Regions from separate parts of the Thioalkalivibrio sp. ALE11 genome, predicted to be linked through region 1. Evidence: predicted binding sites of a transcription regulator. Region 1 holds the regulator's gene; each other region holds the start of a gene.

The links. Region 1 encodes FliA, which starts transcription of late flagellar genes. Its sites were predicted from a motif close to GCTAAAGTTNNNNNNNNNNCNGCCGATA; they were not measured.
Region 2: a site for FliA is predicted at 1,717-1,744, ahead of F620_RS0114040 (flagellin). Genes of this name have one in related genera too.
Region 3: a site for FliA is predicted at 1,215-1,242, ahead of F620_RS0109130 (methyl-accepting chemotaxis protein). Genes of this name have one in related genera too.
Region 4: a site for FliA is predicted at 1,505-1,532, ahead of F620_RS0106650 (methyl-accepting chemotaxis protein). Genes of this name have one in related genera too.

The regions. Positions count from the first base shown of each region.
Region 1 covers NZ_KB906168.1:49,336-52,521, reverse strand. Annotated here, with positions in the region: gene flhF (flagellar biosynthesis protein FlhF) at 1-323, shown strand, start outside; gene F620_RS0107120 (MinD/ParA family protein) at 307-1,131, shown strand; gene F620_RS0107115 (RNA polymerase sigma factor FliA) at 1,128-1,889, shown strand; gene F620_RS0107110 (chemotaxis response regulator CheY) at 1,929-2,309, shown strand; gene F620_RS0107105 (protein phosphatase CheZ) at 2,345-3,127, shown strand.
Region 2 covers NZ_KB906205.1:406-3,591, reverse strand. Annotated here, with positions in the region: partial or broken gene F620_RS15425 (flagellin) at 1-65, opposite strand, end outside; gene F620_RS0114040 (flagellin) at 391-1,635, opposite strand; gene F620_RS0114035 (sulfotransferase) at 1,820-3,186, opposite strand, start outside.
Region 3 covers NZ_KB906170.1:71,182-74,367, forward strand. Annotated here, with positions in the region: gene F620_RS0109130 (methyl-accepting chemotaxis protein) at 1-1,155, opposite strand, end outside; tRNA gene F620_RS0109135 (tRNA-Cys) at 1,331-1,404, opposite strand; tRNA gene F620_RS0109140 (tRNA-Gly) at 1,483-1,558, opposite strand; gene pgsA (CDP-diacylglycerol--glycerol-3-phosphate 3-phosphatidyltransferase) at 1,624-2,175, opposite strand; gene uvrC (excinuclease ABC subunit UvrC) at 2,182-3,186, opposite strand, start outside.
Region 4 covers NZ_KB906167.1:229,047-232,232, forward strand. Annotated here, with positions in the region: gene F620_RS0106645 (methyl-accepting chemotaxis protein) at 1-1,433, shown strand, start outside; gene F620_RS0106650 (methyl-accepting chemotaxis protein) at 1,628-3,186, shown strand, end outside.

The DNA.
Region 1 (3,186 bases):
CGGAACAGCTGGGGGAGGTGCTTTCGGTGCTGCTGGACCAGCCGCTGGGTGTCGCATTCATGAGCGACGGCCAGCGCATCGCCGAGGATTTCCATCGCGTGGATACCGGACATCTGACCCGCCTGGCGCTGCAGGAGGAACCCGAACACGGGGCGGCCGATGCCTGGGTCGACGAGGCGATGCAGGCCTGGCGGCGGCGCCAGGCGACGGAACGCGAGGCCCGGCGGCCGCGATCCGCGGACGAGCCGGCCGCGGGCGAGGAACCCGCCCCGCTGGAAATGATTCAACCGGTGCTGAAGGGACGTCATGTCACACAACACTAAGCCCCTGAAGGTGGTCGCGGTGGCCTCGGGCAAGGGCGGGGTCGGCAAGACCAATGTCTCGGTCAACCTGTCGGTCGGACTGGCCCGTCTGGGACGCGAGGTCATGCTGTTCGATGCGGACCTGGGGCTCGCGAACGTCGATGTGCTGCTGGGCCTGCGTCCGCAGCGGACGCTGCACGACCTGGTGACCGGGGACGTCGAGGATCTGGAGGACGTGATCATCGAGGGCCCGGAGGGAATCCGTGTGGTGCCTTCCGCGTCCGGGATCGCGACCATGGCCAACCTGAGCCGGCCGGAACATCACGGCCTGATCCAGGCCTTCAGCATGTATACACGACCGCTGGACGTGCTGGTGGTGGATACCGCCGCCGGGTTGCAGGAGTCGGTGACCAGTTTCTGTCAGGCCGTGCAGGAGACCCTGGTGGTGGTCACCGACGAGCCGGCATCGATGACCGACGCCTATGCGCTGATCAAGGTCCTGCATCGGGATCATGGCGTGAACCGGTTCCGCGTGGTCGCGAACATGGTGCAGGGCCGTGCCGGCGCGGAACGGGTGATGCAGAAGCTGCAGGCGGTTTGTTCCACCTATCTGCCGGAGGTCATACTGGATCTGGTGGGCGTGATTCCGCTGGATGATGCCCTGCGCCAGGCGGTGCAGAAACGGGCGCCGGTGGTGCAGCAGTCTCCGGGCAGCCCGGCGGGACGGGCGTTCCTCGAGCTCGCGCGCAAGGTCGACGGCTGGCCGGTGGCCCGCGGCGCCAGCGGGGGGGTTGGATTCTTCGTCGAGAGGATGCTGCAAAGCGCATGAACACGCCAAAGAACAGACTTTCGGGATACGCCCGGGCGGGGACCGGAGGACCGGATCAGCTGGTCGCGGACCACGTCGAGCTGGTGAATCGGATCGCCCATCACCTGATGGCCCGGCTGCCGGCCTCGGTGCAGGTGGATGACCTGGTGCAGGCGGGCATGGTGGGGCTGATCGAGGCCGCGCGGCAGTTCGAAGGCGGCCAGGGGGCGACCTTCGCCACCTACGCCGGGATCCGCATCCGCGGGGCGATGATCGACGAGCTGCGTCGCAGCGACTGGACGCCGCGCTCGGTGCACCGCAACAGCCGGCGGATCTCCGAGGCGATGCAGACGGTGGAGGCCCGCGAGGGCCGCGCCGCCCGCGCCCCGGAGATCGCCGAGGAGCTGGGCGTCCCGGTGGAAACCTACTACCAGATGCTGGATGATCACGCCGGTGCCCATCTGTTCGCGCTGGACGAGGTGGGCGGCCCGGAGGGCGAGGCGGATCGCGTGCTGGAAGGGCAGGAGCAGTCCCCGTCGCGGCGCATCGAGGCCGGGGAGTTCCGCGAGGAACTGGCCGGCGCACTGGGCGATCTGCCCGAGCGTGAACGACTGGTGCTCAACCTGTACTACACCGAAGAACTCAACCTGCGCGAGATCGGTGCCGTGCTGGACGTGACCGAATCGCGCGTCAGCCAGATCCGCAGCCAGGCGGTGCACCGTCTGCGGGCGCGTCTGGGCTCGTGGCTCGAAGACGTCGAGTCCCTGCAGATATTCTAAGGTTCAAACACATTCCCGGAGCGAACTGTGGACAAGGGTATGAAAATCCTGATCGTGGACGACTTCTCCACGATGCGGCGCATCATCAAGAATCTCCTGCGGGATCTTGGCTTCAACAACACCATGGAGGCCGACGACGGGAGCACCGCCCTGCCGATGCTGCAGAACGGCGACTTCGATTTTCTGATCACCGACTGGAACATGCCCAACATGCCGGGCATCGACCTCCTGCGCGAGGTGCGCAAGGACGAGCGGCTGAAATCGTTGCCGGTGCTGATGGTCACGGCCGAAGCCAAGCGCGATCAGATCGTGGAGGCGGCAGAGGCCGGCGTGAACGGTTACATTGTGAAGCCCTTCACGGCCGAGACGCTCAAGGAGAAGATCGAAAAGATCTTCGAACGTATTGAAGCTCAAGGCTGAATACCGCGACCGGCTGACACGGCAAGAGAGACCCGATGACCGAACAAGAGAATGCCTCCGGGGAAGACCGGCTCGCACTGGCGCGGGAGCTGGTGGGCGCTCTGGAAGGCGGTGACGAGGAGGCTTCGCGCCGCCTGATCCAGGAGCTCGCGCGGCCTTACGAGCGCGAACTGTTCGACGAACTGGGCAAGCTGACCCGCGAACTGCACGAGGCCCTGGAGAGCTTCCGGGGCGATTCGCGTCTGGTCGAGCTGGCACAGGACGAGATTCCGGATGCGCGCGAGCGTCTGAGTTACGTGGTGACCCAGACCGAACAGGCCACGCACGAAACCCTGAATGCGGTGGAATCGTCCCTGCCGATTGCCGAGGCGTTCGCCGGGCGCGCCGCGGAACTCACCGAGAAATGGACCCGGTTCCGCAACCGCGAACTGTCGGTGGAGGAATTCCGCGAGTTCGCGCGCGAACTCGATGCGTTTTTCGAGCAGACCGGCAAGGACACCGAAGAACTGCGCCGGTTGCTGTCGCAGGTCCTGATGGCACAGAGCTACCAGGATCTCACCGGGCAGGTGATCCGGCGGGTCATCCGTCTGGTCACGGACCTGGAGGAAAGCCTGGTCTCGCTGATCCGCCTGTCTTCCGGGCGCCTGGAGAAGGATGCCCGGGCGGCGGCCGAACAGGCCCCGGAGGCGGAACAAACCGCGCGCGAGGAGGACCGCCGCGGGCATGGACCCGCGGTGCCCCACACTCAAGATTCCGGCACGGATGTCGTTCAAGGACAGGACGAGGTGGACGATCTGCTGTCGAGCCTGGGGTTCTAGGGTCCGTCCCGGGATCCCCTTGCACCGGCAGCCATCTGCCGACGATTCGAGTCACCGGA
Region 2 (3,186 bases), on a different contig from region 1:
TGCGATTCGTTGAGATTGCGCTGCGCGTTCAGCGACAGCACGTTGGTGTTGATGACCTGGGACATGACGCCCTCCTTGTTTCGCTCGCTTTGCTTGCCGGCCTGTCATTGCCGTTCCGGCGGCAACGATGGGTTCGGGATTGCCTCTCACACCCCTTAACGACCACCCTCCGGCAACCTTTAACCCCCAACGGCAAAAAATTTCCGCCCCATTGCCACCGCGGCAAAAACCGCCACGCCCGGACCAAGCCATACCCTGTGGGGCCGCGCTCTCGCGCGAACCACCGGCCTCGACGTAAGCCCCCCCCAAAAAACGCAAAAAGGCCCGCCCCGATCACTCGGGGCGGGCCCTGGGATGGCCCGCAGCACGGGCCCGGAGGAAACCGAAGCCTTACTGCAGCAGACCCAGCACGTTCTGCGGCACCGCATTCGCCTGCGAAAGCACCGTGGTCCCGGCCTGCTGCAGCACCTGCGCCCGGGACAGTTCGGCGGTCTCTGCCGCGAAGTCCGCGTCCCGGATCCGCGAACGCGCATCCGACAGGTTCTCCGAACCGATCTCCAGGTTCGCGATCGTGCTCTCGAAACGTGTCTGCACCGCACCCAGCTCCGCACGCAGCGAGTTGACCTTGGTCAAGGCGCCGTCGAAAGCACCGATGGACTGGGTCGCCGTCTCACGAGTCACCACGTCGACATCGTTCAGGGTGACGTCTGCGCCACCATCATCATCGAAAAGTGCTACCGGAGCTCCGTCAACGTCCACATTGCCATCCGTCACATCCAGATTCTCGGTGCCCAGACGCGAGGTGATCGCGATCGTGGTGGTACCGTCGTTCTTGACCCTCAGCGCGGCTTCCAGATCGGCATCCGCGACGTCTTTGGCATTTTCGTCTCCGGCGGACGCGGCTTCCGTGATGGCTGCATTGATCATGCGGACCGCATCCTCAAGAGTTGCGGCAGGCTCGACCTCCCCGCCCGGAGTATCATCACCCGATAGCTGGACCTGAATGTCGTCGAAATCGTCACTGCTGATGGTAATGTCTTCGAATGGCCCGCTGAATCCATCCACCTCATCGATCTGGGCGATCTGTTCCTGCGTAAGGCCACCGGAACCAACCACCTCGGTTGCTCCCAGCTCGGAGGTCCGGGCATCCACCCCGTCCACGGCAATAGTCTGACCCTGGTTCGCGCCCACCTGGAAGAACAGGTCCTCCACCGTGCCATCCAGGATCCGACCACCGTTGAACTCCGCGGAGTTGGCCACTCGGCTCACTTCCTCCATCAGCTGCTGGACCTCGTCGTTGATCGCCTGACGGTCCGACGCCGAGTTGGTGTCGTTCGCCGACTGCACGGCCAGCTGCCGCGCCCGCTGCAGTGCATCACCAATGGTGTCCAGCGCACCCTCGGCCGTCTGTGCGAACGAGATGCCGTCATTCGAGTTGCGCACCGCCTGATTGAGGCCGTTGATCTGCGTGGTGAACCGCTCCGAGATCGCGAGACCGGCCGCGTCGTCCTTGGCGCTGTTGATGCGCAGGCCGGACGACAGGCGCTCCAGCGACTGGGCGAGATCACCCTGGGTCTGGTTCAGATTGCGCTGGGCATTCAGCGAAAGAACGTTGGTGTTGATGACCTGAGACATGTTTGCTTCCTCCGGAACTTGAGTGCCGGCCGGGCCGGCTGAGGCAATCCCTGGGCGGCCTCATGCCGCCTTCGATTCCCTTAACGACCGTCACCCCGGGGTCTTTAGGGCATGGAGCCGTTTTCCTTCGGTTCGCGGGCTCGACACCGCCGGATGTCCGCTCGATACTCAGGTCTTGCGCCCGTCACTGTTCCCCGCGGGGGCTCGCCCCACCAACGGTCACACGAACGTTTGTGGTTCGTGGGAACTCGTACTCGGACACGCGTTCGCGTGCTTCTTCAACCGCGCGCTCGAAGGCAGGCCGGTAGGCCGCAAATTCGTCTCCAATACGTGCGAACTCCGGGTTCACGCGGCTGCGGCGCTCCGAGCTTCCTGCCATGCCCACGCGCGCCGGATCCACCGATTCGCCGGCGGAATCCGCGCATTCCGACTCCCAGTCAAACCCATGGAAGCGCAGAATTCTGGAAGCATGGGTATCCGGTGCCTGCAGATAGTCTTCGTAGCGCACGCGTTCCACACGGTCCGGGAAAAGTGCCTCCCAGTGATCTACAAGCCGACGGTAAGCCAGAATGTATTCCGCGATTGTATCGATGGCCCAGGCATACGGCATGGCTCGCGCGAACCAACGCATGTAGATGGCCATCGCGTTGTCCACCGGGTCCCGCTCACAGAAAACGACGCGCGTATCGGGGTTCAACGCCATCAGGGTGCCCACGTGCCAGACGTTGCTCGGGTTGGTCAGCACGTAGGCACCCACCTGGTCGTCCACGGCCTCGCCCCAGATCGAATCCATGCGGGCGCGGAGCCTTCCCAGGGCCTCGCTGCCGAGTTCCCGAATGAACAGGGGGTATCTGTTGCGTACCTCTCTGGGCAACTCCGCGAGGAGTTCCTGCACCCCTCCGAGTTCGCCATAGTGGCGGGTCCGCGAATGCGCGGACAGCGCCCCCTCCAGCAGCGATTTGCCGGAACGGGGCGCGCCCAGGATCACGCTCAACGGCCGCGGGGATACTTCCGGGCCATCGAGGCCGCGTTTCCATTCTTCCGTGAAGACCGCTTCCCGGGTCCCGACCGTCTGGAGAATCCGACCCTCCCGAATGCCGTCGACCTGCTTCTGGATCGACCTGGCCCGCAGGTCGTTGCCCTTTTCGAAGGCCGCGAACGCCTGTTCCACATCCCCTGCATCCTTGTGAAGCTTTGCCAGAGAGAAGTGTAGATGCCCCTGATCGTGGAGGCTGAACTTTCCCTTGCGAATCACCTTTTCGAGGTCCCGGCGCGGGGAAGAATCGGCGGGAAAATGCCGGGAATGGGCATAGGAAAACCAGATGTTCGGCCTGTAGGGAGCCACGCCGACCAGTGACTCGAGGATCTCTGCCGCCTCGTCCCAGCGGCCATATGCCTGCAAAACGCGGGCATAGTTGTACAGCGCCAGCTGGTCTGGATCGAGCCTCAGGGCCTCGCGCAATGCGGCTCCCGCCGCTTCATAACGCCCCCTTATGAGAAGCACGCTGGCGAGCCGGTTGTAACTCGCGGGGTCCTCGGGACACATCTGTA
Region 3 (3,186 bases), on a different contig from region 1:
CAGATTGGTCTGTTCGGCGATCTCCTGGATCACCTGCAGTACCTTGCCGATGCTCTCCGAATCCTGCTCGACCCGCTGGATTGCCTCCGCGGCGCGATGCACCTCGGAGGCCAGCTGCTCGATCCCGGTTACGGTCCGCTGCACCACCTCCTGGCCACTGCGCGTGGATTCCAGCGAGCGGTGCGCCGCCTCGGTCGCCGATTGCGAGTTGCGGGCCACGTCCTGGGCCGTGGCGCTCATCTCGTTCATCGAGGTGGCCACCTGCTCGATCTCCCGACGCTGACGATCCCCGCCTTCGCGCGTGCGGTCGGACACGTTCGAGACCTCTTCGGCCGCCGAAGTCAGCTGCCCGCTGGAACCGACCACTGCGCCGATCAGGGAGCGGAACTGTTCCATCACGTCGTTGAACGCCCGGGCCGCACGCCCGACCTCGTCATCGCCGTGCACGTCCAGCCGCCGGGTCAGATCGCCCCCGCCCCCGGCGATGTCACGCAACCCTTCCGTCATCTCGGCCAGGGGCCGCGTGACGAAACGCCGGATGAACAGAAAGATCGCACCCAGCAGCGGCAGGCTGACCAGGATCGCGAAGCCGAACAGCTGGATCCCGAAATTCGTCGCCCCCTCGTGCACCTCGGTCATGTCGAGACGCATGGAAGTGGCCCCGAGAACCTCGCCTTCCTCCGCGACCCCGTGACAGGTCATGCAGTTGCGCCCCAGGTAGTCGCGCTCATTGCGGATCGGCATGACCACGCGGAGCTCGTCCGTCTCGCGGTCCACGCTGACGAACGATTCGCCACCGGCGAGGACCTCGCGCTCGATTTCATCACGGGGGGCGCTTTCTTCCGTCCCCTCACCCCACTGCTCGATCACGCCGTCGCCGCGCACGGCACGGAGATCCCGCACATTGCCCATTTCCTGGATCTGTTCCATGAACTCGTGACGCTGGTCCATGGTGCCGGTGATCATCAGGGTCGTCAGTCCGGCCCAGGTCATCTCGTGCAGGCTGCCGGCAAAATGCCCGGCCTGCTCCTGTGCGGTGTCACGCTGCTCCAGCACCGCCCATCCGATCATGCCGGACCAGACGAAGACCAGGATCAGCCAGATGACGCCGAGCAGCCTCAGCCAGATGGGAAGATCGTACAGGCGACGCAGCATGCGGTACCCCGAGGTCATGGATTGCGGGCGCCCGGACTCACCGGCGCCTCCATCCGGGTTTTCGGCCGTTCGGCCCCAACCTTGAATGCCCGAAGGGAGCGCCGAACCCCCCGGCAGGCACCCCACAAACGAAAAGGCCCGCCAGCATAAAGGCCGGCGGGCCTGCAATCGAAGATGGAGGCTGGGCCCGGAATCGAACCGAGGTACGCGGATTTGCAGTCCGCTGCATCACCACTCTGCCACCCAGCCGGGGCAAGGCTTGTTCGACGGTCTTGGATGCCGCCGAAACAGAAAGCCCCGGCGGTGCCGGGGCTTCGGGAAATCGTTTGGAGCGGGAAACGAGATTCGAACTCGCGACCCCAACCTTGGCAAGGTTGTGCTCTACCAGCTGAGCTATTCCCGCCCGTCGACAAATGCGTATTCTACAGACAGCGCCGGCTTCGTCAACACCGGATCCGAAAAATTCGTTCAGGCGTCCCGGGCCGCGGCCAGCATGTACTGCACCATGGACACCAGCGTCAGCACCGCCGCCAGATACAGCAGCCATTCCCCGATCAGGAACAGCGACAGTCCCGCCACCGGCTCGGCCCACAGCAGCAGAAAGATGGCCACCATCTGGGCACTGGTCTTGAACTTGCCGATCCAGGAAACCGCCACCTTCGCGCTGGTCCCGACTTCGGCCATCCATTCCCGCAGTGCCGAGATCGCGATCTCGCGACCGATGATCACGATCGCGGCCAGCGCCAGCCCCACACCGGGGTTGTAGTCCACCACCAGCACCAGCGCGGCAGCGACGATCAGCTTGTCCGCCACCGGATCGAGAAAGGCGCCGAAGCGGCTGGTCACCGACCAGCGCCGGGCCAGATAACCGTCCAGCCAGTCGGTCACCGCAGCCAGCGCAAAGATGATGGCCGCCACGATCCCCGCCGCCGGCATCGGCAGCGCATAGAAGGCCCCGATCATCAGTGGGATCATCACGATACGCGACCAGGTCAGCCAGGTGGGGAGTCGTGGAAACATGTCGGATCAGGCCTCGTGGAACTGGTCGTAGATCGCCTGCGCCAGGCGACGATTGATGCCGGGCACCTTGGCCAGCTCGTCGACCCCCGCGCGGGAGACCCCGCGCAGCCCGCCAAAGTGCTTGAGCAACGCAGTGCGACGCTTAGGCCCCAGCCCGCGAATCGACTCGAGGGTGGACTCCTTGCGCGCCTTCGCCCGCCGCGCCCGATGACCGCTGATCGCGAAACGATGGGCCTCGTCACGGATCTGCTGAATCAGGTGCAGTGCACTCGAATGGGGCGGCAGTATAGAAGGCGCCTCCACCCCGCTCAACACCAGGGTTTCCATGCCGGGCCGGCGTTCTTCGCCCTTGGCCACCCCGACCACCCGGATGTGATCCAGCCCCAGATCGGCCAGCACGTTCAGGGCCTGGGTGACCTGCCCCTTGCCCCCGTCGATGAACAGGATGTCCGGTTCCCAGCCCTCGCCCTTTTTCAGGCGCGCGAAACGGCGACTGAGCGCCTGGTGCATCGCGGCATAGTCATCGCCCGGCTCGATCCCTTCAATGTTGAAGCGCCGGTAATCGGACTTGATCGGCCCTTCCGGCCCGAACACCACGCAGGACGCCACGGTGCCCTCGCCGCGGGTGTGCGAGATGTCGAAGCATTCCATGCGCCGCGGCGGCGCCTCCAGTTCGAGCTCTGCGGTGAGCGCATCCAGGCGCGCGGTCTGCCCGGCCTGACTGGCCAACCGGGTCTTCAGGGCCTGCTCGGCATTGCGCTGCGCCATGTCGACCCAGCGTGCGCGTTCGCCCCGCAGCGACCACGCCAGCCGCACGCGTGCCCCGCGGCGCTCGCCAAGCAGGGTTTCGAGGGCCTCGGCCCCCTCGGGTTCATGCGACAGCAGCACCTGCGGCGGGGGCTCGCGTTCGGCATAGTACTGCGCCAGCACGGCCGCCATGATCTCGTCGTGGCCGGCCGCCTCCGGCACGTCCGGGAACAGCTCGCTGTTGCCCAGGTTCTGGCCATTGCG
Region 4 (3,186 bases), on a different contig from region 1:
GCATCCGCGGCATCGTCCCGGTCTCCCACGAAGGTGAACATATCGGATCGCTGGAATTCGGCATGGCGTTCGACGATGCCTTCTTCGAGGACTTTACGGCGGATACGGAAGCCCCGGTGGCCCTCTACCTGCAGCGCGACGGGACCTTCGAGGCCTTCGGCAGCACCATCAACGGCGACTCGACCTTCAACCGTGAGGAAATGGAGCGGATTGCCGGCGGTGAGGAACTGGTGCGCCGGACCGAGCACGACGGTCGTCCGATGGCGGTCGTCGGGCGTCCGGTGGAAGACTTCTCCGGCGAGCCGGTGGGCGTGCTGGAGCTGATGGTCGATCGCAGCGATTACGTGGCGATGGCCCGCAATGCCACGGCTACCGTGGTGGGCGTGGGCGTGGCCGCCATCGGCCTCGGCCTCCTGCTGGCCTGGTTGCTGTCGCGCAGTATCGTGCGGCCGCTGCGCGATACGGTCGAGCGTCTGGACGACATCGCGTCCGGCGACGGGGACCTGACGCGCCGGCTGGAGGCCGACGGCAACAACGAGCTGGGGGATCTGGCGGCGGCGTTCAACCGTTTTGTGGGCAAGATCCACGAGCTGGTGAAGGAAGTTGCCGCCGGCGGCGACCAGGTGGCGGCCGCAGCCAACGAGCTGTCCGCGACCAGCGAGCAGACCAACGAACAGGTCGGCCGCCAGCAATCCGAGATCGACCAGGTCGCCACGGCCATGAACGAGATGACCGCGACCGTGGCCGAGGTCGCCCGCAACGCCACCGAGGCGGCGGAAGCCGCACAGAGCACGGACAAGGATGCGACCCACGGTCGGGAGCTGGTGGAACAGACCGTCAGTGCGATCAACACCCTGTCCACCCAGGTGGAGAACACCGCGCAGGTGATCGAGCGGCTGTCGACCGATGCCGAGGAGATCAACAAGGTGCTGGAGGTGATCGGGGACATCGCCGATCAGACCAACCTGCTGGCGCTGAACGCGGCCATCGAGGCGGCGCGGGCCGGCGAGCAGGGCCGCGGCTTCGCGGTGGTGGCCGACGAGGTGCGGACCCTGGCGAGCCGGACCCAGGATTCGACCCAGGAGATCCAGGGGATGATCGAGCGGGTGCAGAACGGCACGCGCGACGCGGTGAAGGCCATGGAGGACGGCCGTCGACAGGCGCATTCCAGCGTGGAACAGGTCAACGATGCGGGGCAGTCGCTGCAGTCGATCACGCAGTCCATCAGCAGCATCTCGGACATGAACACGCAGATCGCCAGCGCGGCCGAAGAGCAGTCCTCGGTGGCCGAGGAGATCAACCGCAACGTCTCCAACATCACTCAGGTGCTGGACGAGACCGTGGCCGGATCGCAGCAGATCGCCAACGCCTCGGAGGAGCTGTCGAAGCTGGCCTCGGCGCAGCAGGAGCGCACCGGGCGCTTCCGTGTCTGACCGTGGGTCCTGCCGGCCGGGGTGTTGTGCCCCGTGCCGGAGGATGGGTTTTCGTGACGGCGGCCGATTCGGATCAAGGTTTCCGGACGGCCGCCGTTAGTATGTGAGGGTATGCTGATTTGGCCATCCGGCCGGGCAGGGCCCGGCGGAATGCGCATTGATCAGAATGCCGGAACACCAAAAGAGGGAAAGCCATGCTCAGGAATATCCGTATCGGAACGCGCTTGATGGGCGGCGTCACCATCGTTGTGGTGGCGGTCGTGGTGCTCACGCTGGTCGTCGTGATGAACAGCCTCGGCACGATGGCCGATCGCGCGGAGCAACGGGAGCTGAACGACCTGAGCGGGCTGCTGATCCGCCAGCTGGAACAGGAAGCCGAACGGGGCGAGTCGATGGCGCGGGCCATCGCCGAGATCCCGGTGATTCAGCAGGCGTTCGCCGAGGGGGATCGTGAGCGCCTGCTGGAACTGACCGAGCCGGGATATGGCCAGCTGCGCGACGAGCACGACGTGCGCCAGTATCACTTCCATACGCCGCCGGCGACCTCCTTCCTGCGTACCCACAGTCCCGACAACTACGGCGACGACCTGTCGGACGTGCGCCAGACGATCCTGGAGGTGAACCGCAATCGGCAGCCGATCACCGGGCTGGAAGAAGGCCCGTTCGGCATCGGGATCCGCGGGATGGTGCCGGTGTCCTACCAGAACGAGCACATCGGCTCGCTGGAATTCGGCATGGCCTTCGATGACGCCTTCTTCGAGTCCTTCACCGAAGAAACCGGATCACCCGTGGCGGTACACCTCGATCGTGATGCCGGTTTCGAGGTCTTTGCCGGAACCATCAATGGCGATTCGACCTTCAGTCGGGAGGAGATGCGGCGCATCCTCGATGGCGAGGAGATGATCCGCAACGTTCGCCACGACGGCCGCCCGATGGCCGTGGTCGGACGTCCTGTGGAGGATTTCTCCGGTGAGCCGGTGGGCGTGCTGGAGCTGATGGTCGATCGCAGCGAATACGTGGCGATGGCCCGCAATGCCACCACCACCGTGGTGGCGGTGGGCGTGGTCGCCATCGGTCTCGGCCTGCTGCTGGCCTGGCTGCTGTCGCGCAGCATCGTGCGGCCGCTGCGCCAGACCGTCACGCGTCTGGATGACATCGCGTCCGGCGACGGAGACCTGACGCGCCGGCTCGAGGCCGACGGCAACAACGAGCTGGGAGATCTGGCGGCGGCGTTCAACCGCTTCGTGGGCAAGATCCAGGACCTGGTCAAGGAAGTCGCCGCCGGTGGCGATCAGGTGGCGGCTGCGGCCAATGAGCTGTCCGCGACCAGCGAACAGACCAACGGTCAGGTCACGCGGCAGAAGGACGAGGTCGACCAGGTGGCCACCGCGATGAACGAGATGACCGCGACGGTGGCCGAGGTTGCGCGCAACGCCTCGGATGCGGCCACCGCGGCGCAGACCACCGACCAGGATGCCAACGCCGGGCGCGAGTTGGTGCAGCAGACGGTGCAGTCGATCAACCATCTGACCTCGCAGGTGGACAACACCGCCGAAGTGATCGAGCGGCTGTCGACCGACGCCGAGCAGATCAACAAGGTGCTGGAGGTGATCGGGGACATCGCCGATCAGACCAATCTGCTGGCGCTGAACGCGGCCATCGAGGCGGCCCGGGCCGGTGAGCAGGGGCGCGGCTTCGCGGTGGTGGCCGACGAGGTGCGGACCCTGGCGAGCCGGACCCAGGATTCGACCCA